Regions from separate parts of the Shouchella sp. JSM 1781072 genome, predicted to be linked through region 2. Evidence: a T-box and tRNA genes for the amino acid it is inferred to sense, from the RefSeq annotation. Region 2 holds a T-box; the other holds one or more tRNA genes.

Region 1 (11,289 bases), on a different contig from region 2:
CGCGTAAAACAATTCGTAGTTTTGCTGGAGGGTTGCTTGTAGCTTCTGGCGTATTAGGTGCCACATATTTCATTGGAAGCGATACAGAAGTCTCATCTAGTACGGATTTTACCGAAGAAGAGATGGTCAATCATTTACAGGAAAATGGATATGCCGTTGAAACGCAAGAGACGTGGGATGAATTAGAAGCACAGCTCGCTACAGCTCAACAAACAGAAGACGAATCGTCTAATGAAGAGCAAAGTGAAAACGATGAGCAAATCGCCTATCGTACCATTCTTCATGTCGTTCCTGGTATGACGAGCATTGACGTTGGTGAAATGCTTGAAGATGCAGGGATCGTGGACAGTGCATATGACTTCTATGAAGAAGTGGATAACCGCGGATTATCAAACGATTTACGTCCTCAAGTTACAGGGGAATTAACAAGTGAAATGAGCTTGTCTGAAGTCGTAGATGAATTCTTTTAACACGTGTTTAGAATTGATTATTCGACACTTACAGAGATAATCCTTCTTATTCATACAAATTCCTACATTTAAACGTAGAAAAGCTGTGCGCCAAGTTATTTGGTGCACAGCTTTTATTTTATCTTCTATTGTTCTTCAAACAAATCCACTTCTTCAACGACAGAATCGACTTCTTCTGGGCCATTTCGGTCGTCTTGGAGGTCAAAATAGGCATCAACTAAATCAGCACTAATTTGTTGTGATATTCTGCTTGAATTAGTTTGAGCGATTGTTGTATCAGGCGTCATTACCGCGAATGCAATTTCTGGATCATCATAAGGGGCGTAACCAACAAAACTTAAATTGTTTGTATCTGCTACCTTTTGTCCCTCTTCATAAATGGATGTTTGCGCGGTACCTGTTTTTGCGGCTACAGGCACGCTAAAATTAATGTTATTATTAGCCGTTCCGTCATTACGACTTACTACACCTCTAAGCGTTTCTTGAACATAAGAAATATCTCCTTGACTCATATCTAACGTATTTAACACTTCTGGTTTATTCGCACGTACAATTGTACTCTCGCCTTCCCCATTTGGATTCGGCTCCATAATTTCTGTTACTAATCGCGGACGCATTCGAACCCCATCGTTAGCGATTGTACTAATGTATTGAGCCAGTTGTAGCGTTGTATACGTATCATACTGACCAATCATAAAGTCAAGTAAGTTACCTGGGTCTCTAGCTTCATTTGAGACAATTCCTGTTGATTCTCTAGGTAAGTCTATACCAGTCTCAACACCTAAACCAAATTGATTGAAATAATATTTGACATCATCTAAAACATCTGTAGCTTTAGATGGTCCAAAGATATTGGCTCTATCTCCCGGCTGGCTATCATAATCATAATCAGCCATTCTCATCGCAATATAGAACATGTATACGTTAGAAGAACGAGCCATTGCCTCACGGGTGTCTACCGGTCCCATTGTGCTTATCGACCCTTTATCGGCGGTTCCAGCAAATCGAAGCGTACGGTCATTTATAACTGATCCTCGACTTATTACCCCTTCATGAAGGCCAGTTAACACAGAAGCACCCTTAATAACCGACCCTACTTCATATCCACTTTGAAATGCTGGCAGAGGATTAATACTCCCCTCTTCTCCAGGTCGCTTCTCATAACCACTCATCCCTAAAATATCGCCTGTTTTTGGATCCATCACCACAACATAGGAAGACGCATTTTCTCTGAAGATCCCTGTATTACTCATTACTCGTGATTCGACAATGTCATCAAGCTTTTGCTGAAACTCCATGTCAATACTTAATACTAAGTCATTGCCACGGCTTCCTTCTGTTTCTTCAATAACTTGTTCCAACGGTCCATTTCCTTCACGGGTTTGTGTGCGCACGACCTCTGCTTTTTGACCACGTAAAACATCTTCATACTGATTTTCTAAGAAGCTTGTTCCAACTAAGTCAGAGCGCATGTATCCCTTTGATAAATAGCTATCTACTTCCTCAGAAGGGATTGGTCCAACATTCCCAAAAACGCTATCTAACGTTTCTCCATAAACATATTCACGCACCGAGTCTCTTTGAATGTTAATATTCGGTAAGCGGTCAAGGTGTTCAGCTAGTTTTGGTGCTTCTTCATCTGATAAACCTTGCTTTATACGTTGTGGAGACCCGCTTGATCCTCTTAACATATGAGAGAAGACTGCAATAACTTGCTCTTCTTCTTCAGAATAGCCAGCGATCATATCATCGCTAATCGCATCAATCATCCGTTGATATTCACTTGTTTCATCATCTTCATCATAATCAATATCTGCTATTAACTCTCTACGCTCTTCCGGCTCTAAAGAAGTGTAGTAATATTCTCTTTTGTCTCGATCACGTAAATTTTCTGTGTCCACTTCAATAAACTGCGTTAAATCTTCTGCTAATTCAATCATGTCACCGGCGCTTTGGTTGCCTGGGTTTGTGTATGTAACAGAAAGCTCTAAGCTGTTTTCAACAAGCGGGTAACCGTAGCGGTCAGTAAAAATTCCGCGTGGTGCATCGATTAATGCGGTTTGGTTCGATACATGCGTCAACTCTTCCTCATACTCTTCCCCATTCACAATTTGGACAAGCCCTAGTCGCAATATTAAGGCAGAAAACAACAAGAAAACAGCAAGGAATAAAATGTTTAACCGCAATGACACATGGTGTTTCTTTTTATTTTTCGTTTCTCCCATTTGACAACCTCCCTGATCTATTACAGGTAAAAAGACACCCGAACTCCGGATGCCTTCAATTTAAGTAGTCATACCCGCTTGTGCCGTTGCAAATGAATGCTTTACGAACCTACTTTGGTAGGTGGGTGTTCGCAGTTAGAGTTTCGCTGTCCAGTACAAGCTAGCTTAGCGTTGCTCTACTCATGTAAAACTCCCTTTTAACATTCAAGGTTCAAAGCATAAAAAGCTTACGGACACGGCAGGTAATACAATCCTTATTATAAAGTAGAAAGCGAACCCTGTCAAAGAATGTAGAGATTTTACACAGTTTTATCAGGACTGTTTTCCCCTTCCGATTGACTTACATTCGGCATTGGTTCTGGAGGCCTTGTGGGTTGGTTAATGTGTTTAATAAAAAAGTAAATCCACATATGCCCAGACCCTACTACAAGAAGAATGTAAGGAATCGATTGTTCCTCGGGGAAAATCGAGATTACTGCGATAAATAACAGGATTGAGGCAATTCTACCTATGTTCAAAAACCATTCTCGAACAATGATGTACTCGACTCTTAAGTCCGCTGCACGGTGCGCTTTTCCAATCACATCATACGTTAACGATACGTACGGAATAAGTAATAGTGGGTAAGCGATTGAAATAATAATGCCATACACAATTAATTTTGGAAACGTTAAGTTAAATAGCAACAAGAAAATAGCTCCGTAAAGCATTAGACCGCCAATAAGAATTGCTTTCTTTCGATAAGCCACTCTGAGCAATCGTGCTGTTAAGTAGTAAAAAATAAATTGGGTTCCTGACGTCACTAAGCCGTACGTACCTAACGCAAGTTCATTATTGGTGACAATGTAGACCCAAACAACAATAACAAACACAAAGGTACCTTCTCTTAAGCCCTGAGTCACATGTGCCCACGTAATTTTCCGCCAATCCTTATTTTCTTTTCTTTCTTTTAACACTTGTTTGATTTCAAATTTCCCTTTTGCATGACGTTTCCCTAGCCATATCGTTAAAATAACCGCAAGTAAAAAAAGCGTTAAGGAAATCCCGAAGATTAAAAAGTAGCCTTGAAAGCCATTAAGCTTAGTAATCATAATCCCTGCTGTTAAAGGCCCTGTCATTCCAGCGAATGATGTTAACAAGCCTAAAAAGCCATTAAAAAAATCTCTTGTATCCGGTTCTGTCACTTCAAATGTTAATACATTAAACGCCAGCCAATAAAAACCTGTTCCTAGGCCAAGTAAAGAACCTAATAGTAATAAATATTGAGCCGCATTTTCCCCTACCACTAATACGGAAATGTAAAACAACGACATCAAACTAACACCGATACGCAGTACATAAACACGGTCAATGTGTTTTGATAACTTGCCAGCAATTAAAAACGCTAGCGGTTGAAAAATGACCGACATTAAATTATACAAAGCAAGATCGATAAATTGACCAGATTGTTTCCACAAAAAAACATTTACAAACGTATTGGATAAAGCCACGCTCAATGCATAAAGTCCACCAATGGATAATAATAATTTTAGATCTTTTGAAGCAACAACGTGTCCAAATATACTGTCCATCCACTTTTTTGGCATGACCTCACCACCTTAACAGTAGTTTGTCTGTTTCATTTTTGCCTATGCATGGATTTCGGCAATAAAAAAGAAAGGTAAATGATGACATTCACCTTTCTTCTTTTCGCAATCAATTAAAGCTGTTCGCGATTTGCATTCGTATACTCATCTAACGCTTCTCCATGAGAAGACTCGTTTTTAAATTGGCTTAATCGACCCGTTCTTTTTTCGCCATGATTTTTGTTCTCTTTAAATTGGTTGTTTTTCTTTTTATCTTGATTACTCATCTTCATTCCCTCCCATCTTAGAAGGTAGTATGTCACTTTCTAACTCGTTCATATACAAAAAAACCACAAGGATGATCCTTGTGGTTTTGTTTGCGTCAATTATTTTGCTGCTTCGTAACGCTTTGCAACTTCATCCCAGTTTACTACGTTCCAGAACGCTGCAATGTAGTCAGGACGACGATTTTGGTAATTTAAGTAGTAAGCGTGCTCCCAAACGTCTAATCCAAGAACAGGTGTCTTTCCTTCTGTAAGTGGAGAATCTTGGTTTGGTGTGCTCATAATTTCAAGCTTGCCATTGTTTACAACGAGCCAAGCCCAACCTGAACCAAAACGACCTTTTGCTGCATCCGCAAATTTCGTTTTAAATTCATCCAAGCTGCCAAAAGTAGAATCGATATCGTTTGCTAATGAACCAGTTGGAGCACCGCCGCCATTCGGGCTTAGTAACTGCCAGAATAATGCGTGGTTAGCATGTCCACCGCCATTATTACGAACGGCTGTACGAATGTTCTCTGGTACAGAATCTAAGTTCGCAACGAGATCTTCAATCTCTTTGTTCGCAAGATCTTCATGACCTTCTAACGCGGCATTTAAGTTCGTTACGTACGTGTTGTGGTGTTTCCCGTGGTGAATGTTCATTGTTTGCTCATCAATGTGTGGTTCCAATGCATTTGCTGCATAAGGTAATTCTGGTAATTTGTAAGCCATAACTTAAAAACTCCTCCCAAAACTAAACTGATTTTGTTTCTCAATTAGATTACCATTTAACCATGTAAACGGCAACGAATATGCTCATATTCGCTTTCTATTTATACTATTCCCGCACTACATGCAATTAAACATAAAAAAACCTTGGTACAAGACGTCTTGTACCAAGGTTCGCTGACGGAGGAAGAGGGATTCGAACCCCCGCGGGCTTTGACACCCCTGTCGGTTTTCAAGACCGATCCCTTCAGCCGAACTTGGGTATTCCCCCGAGTGGTGGACCCTGTAGGACTCGAACCTACGACCAATCGGTTATGAGCCGAGTGCTCTAACCAACTGAGCTAAGGGTCCACAGATAAAAATGGGGCGACCGATGGGAATCGAACCCACGAATGCCGGAACCACAATCCGGTGCGTTAACCACTTCGCCACGATCGCCAAGGTTAGATAAATATGTAATGGTAGCGGCGGAGGGGATCGAACCCCCGACCTCACGGGTATGAACCGTACGCTCTAGCCAGCTGAGCTACACCGCCAAATGGCTCCACAGGCAGGATTCGAACCTGCGACCGATCGGTTAACAGCCGATAGCTCTACCACTGAGCTACTGTGGAATAATATCCCTGCCCTTTGTTAAGGACAAGAGTTATATTATCATGTATCTTTACATTGTGCAATACTTTTTTTAAAAAAGATCGGGCTTAGCCCGATCTTTCTTACTGCTCATCAATAACCGCTTCTGCAATGTTTACAGAATGATCACCGATTCGCTCAAGGTTTGAGATAATATCTACGAAGATAATCCCTGCTGCACCTGAGCATTCTCCGTCGTTCATACGTTTAATATGTTGTTTCCGGAGCTTTCTTTCCATTTTATCAATTAACTCTTCGTGTTTTAACACATCATTTGCTTTATCAATATCATCTTTTTCAAGAGAATCCATTGCTTCTTCCAATGTTGAATACGTTAAATTAAACATTTCATTTAAATCCTTTAACGCAATATCAGACAAGGCTACTTTGTTTGCTTTTTGATAATCTTTTAGTTCAACGATGTTTTCCATATGATCGCCAATACGCTCTATATCACGAACAGCATTCAATAACGTTGAATGTAGGTTCGAATCCGATGCAGAAAGAGAACGGGATGATACTTTTACAAGGTAGTCGGTAATCTCTTTGTCCAGATTATTAATCGCAAGTTCGTATTGAAGTGCAAGATCTGCATCTTTCTTCTCACCTGTCTCCATATACTTAATTGCTTGTTTTAACCCTTTTTTCGAGTAGTCGGCCATGTGAATCACTTCTTGCTTGGCTTGTCCAAGCGCAATAGCCGGTGAGCTTCCTATGAAAACAGGATCTAAATGTTTTGGTTTGTAATCCAAATCAAGCTCTTGACCTGGAACAAGTTTTGTTACAACGTAAGCCAGCACACCAATTAATGGGAATTGAATAATGACATTCGCTACATTGTAAACACCGTGCGCAGCGGCGATTTCAAGAGTATTACTTAAATTAAATTGGTTCCCTAAAAAGTCTACAAACGATACAAAGAACGGGAAGACAGACATAACCAAAATGGCGCCAAACAAGTTAAATACGACATGGGTTAACGCTGCTCGTCGTGCCGCAACCGTTGCACCAATTGCTACTAAAACGGCTGTTAAGGTCGTCCCAATATTATCACCAATTAAGACCGGTAAAGCAGCTGATAAATCCATTGCTCCTTGTTCATACAATTGCTGGACTAACCCTATGGCAGCTGTAGAACTTTGCAAGGCAACAGCTAGAATGACACCGACCACAACACCTAATAATGGATTATCACTCATTCGCGCTGTAAAGTCGACGAACGGTTCCCATCCAGCTAATGGACGTAGACTTTGACCCATTAAGCTAAGACCATAAAATAGTCCACCAAAACCAAAGATTACTTGCCCAATCGCGTTTACGCGTTTCTTCTTAAAGAAGAAAAGTAAAAAGGCTCCGACTGCCATAATAGGCAAAGCGTACTCACGAATCGGCAAACCAATGATAAATGCGGTTGTTGTTGTACCAATATTTGCACCCATAATAACACCAATTGCTTGTCTTAACGTCATAAACCCTGCGTTTACAAGACCAATTGTTAATACGGTTGTTGCCGTGCTACTTTGCAGTAAAATCGTTACAACAATACCTGAAAGTAGACCCATAAAAGGATTGGTTGTGTATTTATCTAATAACCCTCTTAATCCGTCTCCTGCTGTTTTCTGCAACCCGTCTCCCATATACTTTACGGAAAACAGGAAGATTCCGATCCCCCCTAGGAACGTAAACAGCAATACTTGAAACTCGCTCACTCATCTCATCCCTTCATAAAAAAACTCATGTAGGTTTTCATTTCGACAAACCTCAACAATGATGTTCCGAATCTATTATTAAACGATCACAAAGAATTTGTAAACAAGCTTTTAAATATCTTTACACTTTTTTTACAAAGCAACCCGAACAAATCTTTAAACTCCCATTACTTTTCCACAAAAAGTAAAATTAATCCCCATTTCATTGAATTTCAACATTGTTGTTCCATGCTACCACTCAAAAATGCTCACGTTGTCTTAGATCGAATCATGTTTGAAACATAAAAAAGTCAGCTTGCTCAAAGCAAGCTGATTCTAGTTTTCTTCTTCTGGTTGAGTTTGTTGTTTTTGTTCTGCACGTCTGACTAAAATTCTTGTACCATCAACAGATACAACGTCCACTTCTGTCTCCGCTTCAATCCAAACACTTCCACTTGTTGCACTATACGGTTCACCATCAATTTCCACTGTACCAGTTGGTCGAAATGCGGTTAATGCTTTGCCTTTTTTTCCAACTAGTTCTTTATACCCTTCATTAATTGAATTGTAGCCAGCTTCTGAAGAAAGGGATTCTTTCAACGTCATTTTCGACCACATATTTCTGTGCGGAAATACTTTCAAGAAAAGGAGCGATGCAAATGCACCAATTACAGTACCCATACCAACAAGAATGCTGTATACCATGTCTGGAGCCGGTACAGCTAATCCAATAATCATAAACAGTACACCAATCGCTGCAATGGTACCATCTGATGTCACATTTCCATCAAAAATAATGAGCGCGAGTCCAATTAAATAGAAGATGATGACCCACGTGCTTGCATCTCCATTTAAGTGGTGCAAGAAATATACACTTATTAATCCGAGTCCGAGTAAGCCAAAAAGACCTCTAGCTCGAACGAGGAGTTCTCCTATTAAAAACAATGTCCCAATTGTTACAACAAGAAATCCAACAGTTGCTGAATCTAACCAGTCAATCAAGATAGTGACCTCCATTCTTATGATTTAACGATTCTTTCCTTTTTACGTGTCTTCCCTAAAAAAAGTTTCAAAAAACAAAAATAGGGGGTTATCCCCCTATTATGAACTAAAAAAGCTGCGAATGGAATTGAAAAAACTTTTTCCTGCCTCTATCATTCTGTCGAAAAATGAGCGTGCTTCGTCACTTTCTAGAAAGCCACTAAGGTTTTCACGAACTTTATCAATTTGGCTTGAAACGGCGTCCCAGTCAATATTCAATTCTTTCATTTTCATGAACAACGCAGATAGATCATTCACTTGTGTTTCAGTGAGCGTCACATTAATTTCTTCTGCTAGTTGAATAATAATGGTTTTCATTTCCTCTTCAGATTCAATTGATGTTGACGCAATTTCTTCTTTAATTAAGGTTATAAGTTCCGCCGCTTCTTCTTCTCCGATTGAATCTCCAAGCTCTGCCGTACGGATCATTTCTTCATTTGCAACGTTTTTTTGCTCTTCAGGGATTACTTGGTCAGTCGCAGATTCATACGCTTTAATTAGCCCGGTTAAAGCCGCTGTACCTGACACATCAAACGGAGCCGTCACATGTACTTCAGCATCTTTAATCCCTGCTGTAATTAAAGAATTTGCATACATCTCATTCGTAACCCATGTAATATGATCAGAGGTTACATGAATGCCTGTATCTGTTTCGCCTAACGTAATTTTTGAAGAGGATAAAGCACGACTTCCGATTGTTTGCGCGCTAATATAGTCACCTAAATATTTATGTTCTTCTTCATTCGTCACATACAGAGTTGGAACATTTTCATCCACATTCATCCGACTTAAGATCTCGTTGGCCTGCTGTTTCGATAAATCTTGACCTAATGTCACAACCACATCTCCAGGAGCAGCATCTGCGTTTGCTACATTTACACTAAAATGAGTAATTAAAATGAATGTCATGAAAATACCAAATAGTTTTAAAGCTCGATTCAATTAGGATTCCACCTTTCATGCTTTCCTATATCAAACGTTACCTTTTTACCAGCTTTCAGAAAAGCTACGAAAGTCCTAGTTTACTGTTTAATACTGTGTATGTTTTGTTTCAACTATGTATAAATGAAGGAAACTTAACGAGTTAGAAGGTGCAGGAATATTTGCACAAACCTTGAATACATATGAATAGCTGAAGAAACATGAGACGATGTTTCTATGAAGGAGTGTGACGACTGTTGAAGCGCCTTGTTTATCTTGCGATCGCGATTATCGTTATTTTAGGTATCCAAAACGATTTAACAGGCTCAACATTGTCAAACTTAGTCCAACAGGATGACAACACATCAGAAGCACAAACAAATCAAACAGAAGAGGACCCACCTCCTATCCCCTCTCAAGAAGTCATAATTGAAAGTGGACAAACCGTTCTGTCGATTGTCGAGCGACTGCATAACGGACAAGTTGATCAATCCATCCAAGAAATATTAGCCGATTTTTCGGTGTTAAATGATGGAATTAATCCAAATGAGATTCAAATTGGGCAGACCTATCGTTTTCCACTTTATACGAAACAATAAGTGAATTTCCTTGCCAGATTGCACAAGTGATTGATAAAATAAGCATGTGTCTTCACTAAAGTGGAGAAAAAGACGGGCACGATGCCCCGCAAAGGAGCGATATGGTCTATGACCGAAAGAGTTCATCGAAAAAATACTCGTCCCGTTAAAGTGGGAAATTTAACGATTGGCGGTAATGATGAAGTAATCATCCAAAGTATGACAACAACAAAGACTCATGATGTTGATGCTACCGTTGCGGAAATTGAAAGACTTGAGGAAGCAGGCTGCCAAGTTGTTCGGGTTGCTTGTCCAGATATGCGCGCTGCAGAAGCCATAGCCGAAATCAAAAAAAGAATTAATATTCCTTTAGTAGTAGACATCCACTTCAATTATAAATTCGCATTAAAAGCTATAGAAGGTGGAGCGGATAAAATCCGTATCAACCCAGGAAACATCGGAAAGCGCGAAAATGTTGAAGCGGTTGTTAAAGCTGCCAAAGAAAAAGGCATTCCGATTCGGATCGGTGTGAACGCCGGTTCGCTTGAGCGCCATCTTTTAGAAAAATATGGTTATCCAACGGCTGACGCCATGGTTGAAAGCGCCCTTCACCATATTAAAATCCTTGAAGACCTCGATTTCCATGACATCATTGTTTCAATGAAAGCATCTGATGTGCATTTAGCAGTTGAAGCGTATGATAAAGCAAGTCAAGCTTTTGATTATCCTCTTCATTTAGGAATTACAGAGTCTGGTACTCTTTTTGCTGGAACAGTAAAAAGTGCTGCCGGTATCGGCATTTTACTCAATATGGGGATTGGAAACACATTACGTATTTCTCTTTCTGCAGATCCTGTTGAAGAAGTAAAAGTAGCACGAGAGTTGCTTAAATCCTTTGGTCTAGCTGCTAACGCTGCTACACTTATTTCTTGTCCTACATGTGGTCGAATCGAAATTGACCTCATTAGTATTGCAAATGAAGTGGAAGAGTATATCGCCAGCGTAAAAGCGCCGATTAAAGTTGCCGTCCTCGGATGCGCAGTAAACGGACCTGGTGAAGCTCGAGAAGCAGACATCGGGATTGCCGGTGCACGCGGAGAAGGCCTTCTCTTCATGAAAGGTGAAATTGTCCGTAAAGTACCAGAAGAAACGATGGTCGATGAACTTAAAAAAGAA
Region 2 (11,289 bases):
TAGAGATCATGGAAACGATGAAACAACATCGGATTGAACCAAAGCGGATTCGTTTTTGCCATAGTAGCGCAAAGAAGCCGTCAACGATGCTATTGATTGAAGGAACCAAAGGCGGGAAACAAGGACTCGTGTGTGAGGCTCCTTTATTTGTATACGATCAAGACGGTAAGTACACAACGGCTTTTAACAAGGAGTATTTTGGTGTATGAAGCATTATGTCTACATTCTTGAGTGTCGCGATCAAACGTGGTACACCGGCTACACAAATGACTTAACGCAGCGCCTTAGAAAGCACGAAGAAGGGAAAGGGGCAAAATACACACGTGGCAGAGGGCCATTTAAACTGATTCATGTAGAGACGTTTGAAACAAAGACTGAAGCGCTAAAGCACGAGTACCATTTAAAGCAAAAGAAGCGGAGCGACAAAGAACGCTATGTCGCAGAAAAAAGGAGTTTAAGTCAAAATGATTGAACAAAAAAGCTACCCCCTTACTGGTGGGGGATTATATTTAGTACCGACCCCGATTGGAAATTTAGAAGATATGACCTTTCGAGCAATTAACATGTTAAAAGAAGCAAACTTAATTGCTGCGGAAGATACACGACAAACGAAGAAGCTAACGAATCATTTTGATATTGAGACTCCTTTAGTTAGCTACCATGAACATAATAAACAAAAAGTGGGACAAGACTTATTAGAGAAAATGAAGGCAGGCACTGTAATTGCACTTGTTACAGATGCAGGCATGCCGGGAATATCTGATCCTGGTGAAGACCTAGCCACGTTATGTATAGAAGAGCAGATTCCTGTTATTTCACTACCAGGAGCAAATGCCGCACTAACAGCACTCGTGGCATCGGGCTTATCGACGGCTTCTTTTACTTTTGTCGGCTTTTTACCTAGAGGAAAAAAAGAGCGCAAAGTAGAGTTAGAACGATTAAAAACGTATCCGGAGACATTAATTTTTTATGAAGCGCCCCATCGATTAAGCCAAACCCTTACTGCTTTGCAGGAAACTCTCGGGAATCGAAAGATTGTACTCGCCCGCGAATTAACAAAGCGATTTGAAGAATTTAAGCGAGGAACGTTAGAAGATGCCACAAAGTGGGTGAAGGACGCTTCATTAAAAGGGGAATTCTGTATTGTTGTCGAAGGCTTCGACGGAGAGGTTGAGGACAAACAGGATACGTGGTGGAAAGCATTAACGGACATCCAACATGTGAAGCACTATGTAGAATTAGGACTTACAGAAAAAGAAGCGATCAAGCAGACAGCGAGTGATCGGAAGTTAGTCAAACGTGAACTTTATCAGCAGTATCATGAGGCTAAAAAATAAAAAAACCCGCCATGGGCAGGTTTAAGTAATTATTTCTGTGCCACATAGTCTTGAAGTTGTTGAAGAACAGCTTCGGCTCCTTGAGGGCTAAGTACAATCTTGCCATTTGCAAGTGATAAGTTATCATCAGATACTTCACCAGTTACTTGGCAAGTCATGTTGGCTTTGTATTTCTTTAAAATGATGCGGTCATTATCAACATAAATTTCAAGTGCATCCTTTTCAGCAATGTCTAACGTGCGACGAAGCTCAATCGGAATCACAACTCTACCTAATTCATCGACCTTGCGGACAATTCCAGTTGATTTCATTACGTTTCCCCCTATATTAAGCCGTATGTAGTCAAGAATAATTTTGTGTCATATTTCGACATAATTCTATAGTAATCTTAGAATAACAATATTTCCAAAACAAGTCAATCGCTTTAAATAAAAAAACTTATATTTTGCGACAATTTATTTGAAGTGCTTTAAAAGTTGAATTGACGGGCTTTTTTTAAAAGAAAAGCTATATAAGATGGAGAAAGGAGACCGCTTCAATGGATATTCATGCAGATATTATTCATAAGTTACAAGAATCAAATGAGATTTTAAAAGAAAAATATGCTCAGAGTCATAGAAAAAAAGAACCATTTCGACAAAAACTGATAAAAGAAGCAGACGTTTTTCGACAAATGCAGCACATTCATAAGGAAGATTTAGTACGGTCATTGAGTGGGAAGAAATTGGCTGGTACAGATGGATCGGTAAATCAAACAAAGGGCGAATCCCCGCATATAATTTATCTTTTTCAAGCTGTAGCCAAAACAACAGATGGAATAGCGAAATGGACGTCTGATTTATTTGTCCCTCTATTAGAGCGCGAAGAAGAGGAAGATGGAATCAGTAAACAACGAGCAAAGCGTTTAGCCACGCTAGAATTAAATGCAGCACGAACATTAATCGAAGAAGAAGAAGTGGCTGTTATGCTGATGGACGGCGCCCTGTATCACTATCGAATTGATGCAAAAGAAGAATGGGAGCAGTTGCGGCAGTCTGCGTTATCCAGGGGGACGCTACTTATTGGTGTATCAGAAGAAATTACAACGGAAAATCTTATTAAGCTATCAAGCTTTGATTCCTATGCACGAAATCCTTATTCTTATGATCGGGACCTGTTGTTCGGTATGCTGGAACAAAATGAAATGATTTATATTGATGCGATTCAACATAAAGCAGGGTTACTATCAGCATGGATGCGTTTAGGATCAACGCCGACGATTACAGGGTTTGATATGCTAGAAGAGCAATCTGAACATATGAGCTGGGTAGGAGACTTAATTTGTACGCTGACTCCGGCTGATGGTCGAGGCATTCCGCTCTGGCTTGATCATATTGATCAAGAGATTCGGATAACGGACAAGCTAGTCGAAGGTTTAGTAGAACAATATGTCGATGAAGACATTCGTAAGCAATTTTATGTGAAAATGAGAACCGAGCGTCCATATTAAGAGGAGGAATGAACGATGCAAGTGGTCGGCGTCACAACACAGCATGAAATTCATGTTGCGTCAAAATCACATAAGTTTCGAATGAACGAAATGTTAGTGATTCAAGATCAAGATTTGCAAGAGCCAAAAGGAGAGGTTGTCGAAACTTTATCATACAATCGCTATATTCCGATGGGTATGGATAAGGGGTTAGTGGACCGAAATGTGTTAGAGACGTTAGAAGCGATTGGCTACGATATTGGTCAAGACGATATTCACTTAGCAAAAGTAAGGCTATTTGAAGAAGCCCAAAAGCCGATTCAAACGGGTGCGACTGTTCGCCACCCTGAATTTTATGAGATTGAGCATTTACTTGTGTCGGCATCAAAAGAAAAAGGTATGGTTCTAGGTGAAATTAAGTCGACAGATTTTATTGCTGAATCTTTACCAGATCATTTAGATCAAATCTTGCATATGCAAGAACAGGGCCAGGTTAGAGAGCAGAATGGTGTACCGTTTATTTTTGATATTCGGGCGATGCAACAATATCCTCATATTGGCGTATTTGGTGGCTCTGGCTCAGGGAAATCGTTTGGTCTTCGCGTGATGCTCGAAGAATTAATGAAGTTAAAGATTCCATCGCTCGTATTTGACCCACATTTTGAAATGAATTTTACAGGTAAAACAGAAGCCGATCGCGGGGATGTTCCGTATTCATCTCGATATGAAGTCGTGCAAATTGGTCGTGATGTTGGCGTTGATTTTTCGGCGTTAACAACAAGAGACGTTGAACGTTTACTTGGAGCTGCTGGGCAGTTAACGGAGTCAATGGTAAACGTCATTCAATCGGTCCATAAACGAAAAGACAGCTATCAATCATTTAGTGATCGCGTGGCTAACTTAATTGAAGCACTGGATATGGGGAAACAAAAAATTGACGGAATGCTTCATGATGGTGGGATGACGAAAGACGAGATTAAACGATACAGTGAGTTCAAACGTTTACTCGATCAGTTTGGTAGCCTGCCGCCTTCTTCTGTAAAAGGCATTCAGTGGCGTGCCAACCGTCTTTATCAAGCAGGTTTGTTTCAACAAAACATTCGAGCAATTGAACATGGTATTCATAATGGAAAGCTAGTGGTCATCCAAGGCGCTGTCTGGTTGCTCCAAGTGTTTGCAAGTTATGTCATTGGGACACTTTATTTTAAACGGCGTTCTTATAAAGATGCTAAGCTGCAACAGCAACAAAGTGAATTCTTTCCTCCGTTTGTCGTCGTAACGGATGAAGCGCATAATTTTGCACCAAAGGGATTTGAAGCACCGGCAAAATCGGTTTTAAAAGAAATTGCACAAGAAGGAAGGAAATATGGAACGTTTCTTATTTTTGCCACCCAGCGACCGACGTTACTCGATGAAACCATTACGGCACAACTAAATTCAAAGTTTGTTTTTCGTACAGTCCGAGGCACAGATATTCAAACTATAAAAGAGGAAACCGATTTAACAGCAGAAGAAGGAAAGCGGCTTCCGTACTTACAGTCAGGTGATGTGTTTGTCTCATCAGCTATTATTGGACGTACGGTAGCGGTTCGGATTCGTCTGGCACATTCAACAAGTCCGCACACGATGAATCCATTCGATGAGCTTGAACAAATGAATGGAGCAAGCAATGAAGAGCTAATTGCAGCGCTTAATGATTTTCTCCCTTTAGCCGAAATGCATGTGATGCAAAAGCTCGATCAGATGAATAAAAAAGCAGGCAAGTCGTGGGATGTGTCAGAATGGAAACAAGAATTAGAGCGACTATGTGAGGACGGATCGTTGAAAAAACAAAAAACACCTTTTGCAACACTCTACGATCGCACTTGACAATACGATGTATGATTCGCTATATTTTTGATAAGAATGAACGATATACGTTTCTATGAATGGATGAGTATAAAGGAAGATGCTTGTACTAGAGAGCCGGGTTAGGTGGAAGCCGGTCAAGGATGCCTTTAGAAGATGGTCCTGGAGAATTCATTTTCGAGCCAGTTAAGGTAAGGGAGTGACGTTTGCCAGCGTTATTGGTCTAGAGCCTTGTCATACATGATAAGGGAATTTTGGGTGGTACCACGTAAGATAACCTTTCGTCCCGATTGCGGACGAAAGGTTTTTTGTATTTTATTTGAAAGGATGAGGATTTTGACAAAACCATCGTTTTACATTACAACACCAATTTATTACCCGAGTGGAAAGCTTCATATTGGGCACACATACACGACCGTAGCTGGAGATGCAATGGCTCGCTATAAGCGCCTTCGCGGCTATGACGTGCGTTATTTAACAGGTACAGACGAACATGGTCAAAAGATTGAACAAAAAGCAGCTGAGAGAAACATTTCACCGCAAGCATATACGGATGAAATGGTAAAGCCAATTAAAGAGCTTTGGGAAAAACTTGACATTACGTACGATGATTTTATTCGTACAACAGAAGACCGTCACAAAAAGGTAGTCGAAAAAATCTTTGATCAGCTTCTTGCTCAAGATGATATTTATTTAGGCGAATACGAAGGTTGGTACTGTGTATCAGATGAGACGTTTTATGGAGAAAGAGAGCTCATCGATCCAATTAAAGATCAAGATGGCACGATTATTGGCGGAAAAAGTCCCGATTCAGGTCATCCTGTAGAAAAAGTTCGTGAAGAATCTTATTTCTTTAGAATGAGTAAATATGCAGATCGATTGCTCAAGTATTACGAAGAAAATCCTGAGTTTATTCAGCCAGTTTCGAGAAAGAATGAAATGGTAAATAATTTCATTAAACCAGGCTTGCAAGATCTTGCTGTATCAAGAACCTCGTTTACTTGGGGTGTGAAGGTACCAAGTAATCCAAAACACGTTGTTTATGTATGGATTGATGCGCTGACGAACTATATTACCGCTCTTGGTTACGGCACGTCTGAAGATGAACTCTATCAAAAACATTGGCCAGCAGATGTTCATCTCGTAGGAAAAGATATCTTACGTTTCCATACGATTTATTGGCCGGTCATGTTAATGGCGCTTGATTTACCCCTTCCTAAAAAAGTGTTCGGACATGGCTGGTTTTTAACACGTGATGGAAAAATGTCGAAATCAAAAGGAAACGTGATTGATCCTGTCCCATTAATTGATCATTTTGGTCTGGATGCGATTCGCTATTATCTTTTAAGAGAAGTTCCATTTGGATCCGATGGTGTTTTTACACCAGAAGCATTTGTAGAACGAGTAAATTATGATTTAGCAAATGACCTTGGAAACTTATTAAACCGTACTGTGGCGATGATTAATAAGTACTTTGATGGAAGCATGCCCACTTATATTAAAGGCGCGACGCCGTTTGATGAAGAACTGCTAGAGTTAATTGATGCCACCGCAACAAAAGTAGAAAATGCGATGGAAGAGATGGAATTTTCGATTGCGCTTACGGCAATTTGGCAGCTTGTTAGTCGTACAAATAAATATATTGATGAAACACAACCATGGATGTTAGCAAAAGATGAGGAGCAAAAGGATCAGCTAGGTTCGGTTATGTACCATTTGGCAGAGTCACTGCGAATTATTTCTGTATTCTTACGTCCGTTCTTAACGAGAACACCGCAAAAAATGTGGGAACAGCTTGGCATCTCAGAAAATCAAGCAACTTGGGAATCTGTACGTACGTTTGGTATGATCGAATCCGGAACGAAGGTAAGCAAAGGAACACCTGTATTTCCACGGTTAGATGTTGAAAAAGAAGTAGAATACATTGTGGATTTGATGGGCGGAAAAGCAGACCCGGAGCCGGAAGAAATTGAAGATGAAAATCAAATCACGATTGATGATTTTACAAAAGTAGAGTTGAAAGTAGCGGAAGTCATCGGTGCTGAACCGGTTGAAGGAGCGGATCGTCTTCTAAAGATTCAGCTTGACTTAGGGAATGAAAAGCGTCAAGTTGTGTCGGGGATTGCTAAATTTTACACGCCAGAAGATTTAAAGGGTAAAAAAGTGATTTGTGTGACGAACTTAAAGCCTGTGAAGTTACGTGGTGAACTTTCGCAAGGCATGATTCTAGCTGGTTCAAAAGGGAAAAAACTACAGCTTGCGACTGTAGATGGGAATCTTCCGAACGGTGCGCAAGTGAAATAATAATCAAAGGAGCGAAGTAGGGTAAACCCCGCTACGCTCCTTTCAATTCTACAAAAGCTCTTTACAACACTTGAATATTCAGATATATTTAACTTATTCGTTAATAGGAGGTGAGTAGATTGGATCTTTTTAATGGTAGCCAGGCAAAACGATTAGCATATTTGTGGATTTGTCAGGCGATTTTTTCGGCATCAGTTAGAAAATTGGATACGTCTGTCCTTTTTTAAATAACTGTATACGAAAAACCATTAGAAAGAAACACGTCTGTCTACTTGCATACGGATTACACATGCAGCGGCGAGGTTTTGCTGCTTTTTTGTGTTCGGTTTCTTTCTTTTATTAAAGGAGAAACGATAAAATGATTTATTTTTATGGAAAAGAAATAGCTCAAAACTACGCAGGCAATCATATTTTTAAAAAGGTTTCAGTTGAAATAAAAGCCGGAGACCGTATAGGTATTGTTGGGCAAAATGGTGCAGGGAAAACGACGATCGCAAAAATTGTTGCAGGAACGGAAAGCCCTTCTGCAGGAGTAGTTGGATGGAAGAAAGGCTTGAAAACAGCAATGATTGATCAAAATCCATACTACCAAGATATGCTCGTTAAAGATGTACTGCTGACACCTTTTTCTAAGCTGATTGAAATGGAAGCTGAACGTAAGAGAGTGGAACATGTTATGTCAACATCGCTAAGTGAACGAAAACTTTCAGAAACGCTAAACCAATATGCCGAAATTCAAGAACAGTATACAACTAACGGGGGCTACGAATATCACGCTCTCATTCGCAAGGTGACAGCAGGTCTCCTTTTGGACAATCATCTGAATCATAGTTGGGACTCTTTAAGTGGTGGGGAGCGTTCAAAGGTTGAGCTAGCTTGTTTACTGCTCAAGCAACCTGATTTAATCGTTTTGGATGAACCGACCAATCATTTAGATCTTGTTGCCGTCGATTGGTTAATTCAATGGCTCAACCAATATGACGGCAGTGTGCTAGTCGTTTCTCACGATCGGTACTTCTTAGATCGTGTTGTGACAACGGTCTGGGAAATGGATCAAGGGATGTTGTATGAATACCAAGGGAATTATAGTCGTTTTGTGCAACAAAAGGAAGAAAGGGTGTTAAAAGAATTTCAACACTACGAGGATCAGCAAAAGAAAATAAAGAAAATGAAGGAAACCATTAAGCGTTTAAAAGAATGGGCAAATCAAGCAAACCCACCAAATGCAAGCTTGCACAAGCAAGCAAAAAGTATGGAAAAAGCGTTAAATCGAATTGAAGTTTTACAAAAACCGGTCCAGTCAAAACGTGTCTCGTTTCAATTTAAGCAAGATCAAAGAAGTAGTCAAGACGTATTTAAGCTCGAAGATGTGTCGTTTGCATTTGAACAAATAACCATCCTGCATAAAGCAAATTTTGTCACTTACCATCGAGAAAGAGTCGCCATTATTGGTCCAAATGGTGCAGGGAAGTCAACTTTACTTCAACTATTGCGCGGGAAATATTCTCCGATTGAAGGAAGAGTGAGAATAGGGTCAAGTCTGTCGATTGGGTATTTATCACAACATATCAATGAGCTCGAAGGAGAGCAAACCGTGCTGGATGCTTATCGAGAATATGCACATGTAGAAGCAGGTGCTGCACGAGGGAAGTTGGCGAAATTTTTATTTTTTGGCTTGGATGTCTTCAAAAAGACGAGAGATTTAAGTGGGGGAGAGCGAATGCGCTTGCGTCTTGCTCAATTAATGGAAGAGCATCATAACGTGTTACTGTTAGATGAACCAACGAACCATCTCGACATTGATTCAAGAGAAGTATTAGAAGACGCATTAGTAGAATTTAGTGGGACAGTCGTAGCGGTTTCACATGATCGTTATTTTTTAAATCAACACTTCCCCGTCTCGTATTGGTTAGAAAATGGGACAATAACGAGGTACGAAGGCAATGTCTCTTATGTGCAAGCGAAACGTAAGGAAGCGTGTGATTAAAATTCAAACTAGAAAAGCGACCTGTATGTACTGTGCAGGTCGCTTGTTTAGATACAATACTGTTAGTGATCATCAATATCTGTTAAGTCAGATACTTTCCCGTCGTCAACACGTACTTCTAAGAGTTGTCCATCTTTCGTTAAAGCAAAAATGCCACTGTTAAAGTCGGTTTGCAAGTGTTTAAAGAAGATCCCTTCAAACGTTTGTCCTTCAAGGTCATCAAAATGAAGATCATAGGCACCGTTGCCGTCATCGACTAAAAATGCATGGACGCCTCGTTCAAAATTCCAGTCTTCCGTTTCTTCAGATCGTTCTCGCGGCACAACATGTAAGTCTGCAAAAGGAGCTTTTTCAAGCAGTTCGTTAACGATGGACCCACCGATTAATTTTGCCCAAATGCTTTCAATAAATTGACCAATAATAATTTGGGAAGCATCGACTTCTTTTGCTTTATTGGTAATGACTTTTGTAATGTCATGATAATGCGATTTTTCTAATACGAGCTTGGCCTCGTACTCATTAGCAAGCTCTTTAAACAAAGTCATATCCACATCTTTATCATTCTTAAATTCCTCTTCAGGAAGAGAATCAAAAACGAGGATCGTTAAAGAAGCATCAAGCTGTTTTGCTAATGAAGCGCCTCGCGTAATAAGTTTTTTCCCATTATGACCATAGTTTACACAAACAAGAATGTTTTCTTTTTGCGATGTTGAAAACGTCATGATGTTGTTCAACCCCTTTCGTAACTAAACCGTATTATTCCCCTATCTTTAATCGTTAAACAACTTATGTTAAAGCGAGTTATTGACGATAATTATATTACTTGCTTTCTACAATTCATTAGTCATAAAATGCGAACAGAGAGGTGAATAGAATGTTAATTGATACGCATGTACATTTAAATGCAGATCAGTTTAATGAAGATTTGCAAGAAACGATTGATCGAGCAAGAACAGCTGGTGTAAAAGAAATGGTTGTCGTAGGGTTTGATGAGAAAACAATTAAACGAGCGATGCACTTAATTGAAGAAGACGAACAAATTTATGCAGCGATCGGCTGGCACCCAGTTGATGCAATCGATATGACCGATGAACATTTGCAGTGGATTGAGGATTTGGCTAAACATCCCAAGGTTGTTGCGATTGGAGAAATGGGCTTGGATTATCACTGGGATAAGTCTCCTAAAGATGTTCAGAAAGAAGTGTTTCGCAAACAAATCGCGCTAGCAAAACGAGTGAATTTACCAATTATCATTCATAATCGTGATGCTGACCAAGATGTTGTTGAATTATTAGAAGAGGAAAACGCTCATGAAGTCGGCGGTGTAATGCATTGCTTTGGTGGGAGTGTTGAAATTGCAGAGCGCTGCATTAAAAACAACTTTTATATTGGGCTCGGAGGTCCGGTTACATTTAAAAATGCAAAACGACCAAAAGAGGTTGCCAAACAGATCCCCCTTGAACGCTTAATTGTAGAAACAGATGCGCCGTTTTTAGCTCCTCATCCTTATCGTGGAAAGCGAAATGAACCTGCTTATGTGAAAAGGGTAGCTGAAGATATTGCGGATTTACGTGAAATGACATTTGAAGAATTATGTCAAAAAACAACTGAAAATGCGAAAAGATTGTTCGCTTTTAGTGAATAATTGGAAATGAATAATGCAGTAACAATGCAAGAAAGTGTCAAACATTACTACAATATTACGATTGTGTAACGTCTATTGACACTAGACAAGCTGGTCTCTATAATTCAGTCCTTGAGGAGGGGCTGAAATGGACCAATTGTCAAAACACGATGATTTAACAAAAAATCGACTTCCATTGCAGACAAAAACGTTTATCGTAGTCGGCTTATTTATCGCTCTTATTTTATTTTTTACGGGCCTTTACGAATGGAACAAAAAATCTGTCACTGTTCATGTAAATGGAGAAGAGTCGGTTGTGACGACTCACGCAGAATCAATTGAAGAACTACTTCTAAGTTTAGACATAGATGTTACGGAGCACGACCTCGTAGTACCTCATCTCGAGACTGAATTATCTGACGACATGAGTGTGTTGTATAAGCAAGCAAACGTTGTGACATTAGAGATAAACGGTGAGGAAAAAGAAGTCTTAACAACGGTTGATACAATTTATGACTTCTTGAAAGAACAAGGATATGAGTATCGAACAGAGGATCATTTATTGCCAAGTGGTGACGCTGTAATTGAAGATGGCTTAACAATTACGTATAAACCTTCTGTTGAACTTAATTTTGCTTATGATGGGAACGAAGATACATACTGGAGTGCATCAGCGACTGTCGCTGACTTTTTGAAAGAAGCAAATGTAGAACTTGGAGAA

Evidence for each region. A T-box is a leader RNA that pairs with one kind of tRNA and senses whether it is charged. The one in region 2 lies ahead of metG (methionine--tRNA ligase), so its partner is inferred to be a tRNA-Met.
Region 1: it encodes a tRNA-Met, which carries the amino acid that the T-box ahead of metG (methionine--tRNA ligase) is inferred to sense. The anticodon was not compared.

Annotation. Positions count from the first base shown of each region.
Region 1 is NZ_JBHFQE010000001.1:1,476,868-1,488,156, forward strand. It holds gene ACE1TH_RS07840 (hypothetical protein) at 1-7, shown strand, start outside; gene ACE1TH_RS07845 (hypothetical protein) at 1-470, shown strand, start outside; gene ACE1TH_RS07850 (peptidoglycan D,D-transpeptidase FtsI family protein) at 596-2,695, opposite strand; RNA gene ssrS (6S RNA) at 2,763-2,943, opposite strand; gene ACE1TH_RS07860 (MFS transporter) at 2,995-4,281, opposite strand; gene ACE1TH_RS07865 (hypothetical protein) at 4,395-4,547, opposite strand; gene sodA (superoxide dismutase SodA) at 4,647-5,255, opposite strand; tRNA gene ACE1TH_RS07875 (tRNA-Ser) at 5,434-5,523, opposite strand; tRNA gene ACE1TH_RS07880 (tRNA-Ile) at 5,527-5,603, opposite strand; tRNA gene ACE1TH_RS07885 (tRNA-His) at 5,615-5,690, opposite strand; tRNA gene ACE1TH_RS07890 (tRNA-Met) at 5,712-5,788, opposite strand; tRNA gene ACE1TH_RS07895 (tRNA-Asn) at 5,792-5,866, opposite strand; gene ACE1TH_RS07900 (Na/Pi cotransporter family protein) at 5,969-7,594, opposite strand; gene ACE1TH_RS07905 (NfeD family protein) at 7,910-8,575, opposite strand; gene ACE1TH_RS07910 (DUF1002 domain-containing protein) at 8,675-9,556, opposite strand; gene ACE1TH_RS07915 (hypothetical protein) at 9,793-10,134, shown strand; gene ispG (flavodoxin-dependent (E)-4-hydroxy-3-methylbut-2-enyl-diphosphate synthase) at 10,243-11,289, shown strand, end outside.
Region 2 is NZ_JBHFQE010000005.1:46,389-57,677, reverse strand. It holds gene ACE1TH_RS19790 (tRNA1(Val) (adenine(37)-N6)-methyltransferase) at 1-209, shown strand, start outside; gene ACE1TH_RS19785 (GIY-YIG nuclease family protein) at 206-472, shown strand; gene rsmI (16S rRNA (cytidine(1402)-2'-O)-methyltransferase) at 465-1,337, shown strand; gene ACE1TH_RS19775 (transition state genes transcriptional regulator AbrB) at 1,367-1,648, opposite strand; gene ACE1TH_RS19770 (DNA double-strand break repair nuclease NurA) at 1,876-2,826, shown strand; gene ACE1TH_RS19765 (ATP-binding protein) at 2,842-4,674, shown strand; T-box leader at 4,721-4,945, shown strand; gene metG (methionine--tRNA ligase) at 4,990-6,957, shown strand; gene abc-f (ribosomal protection-like ABC-F family protein) at 7,316-8,944, shown strand; gene ACE1TH_RS19750 (universal stress protein) at 9,007-9,666, opposite strand; gene ACE1TH_RS19745 (TatD family hydrolase) at 9,819-10,589, shown strand; gene ACE1TH_RS19740 (resuscitation-promoting factor) at 10,717-11,289, shown strand, end outside.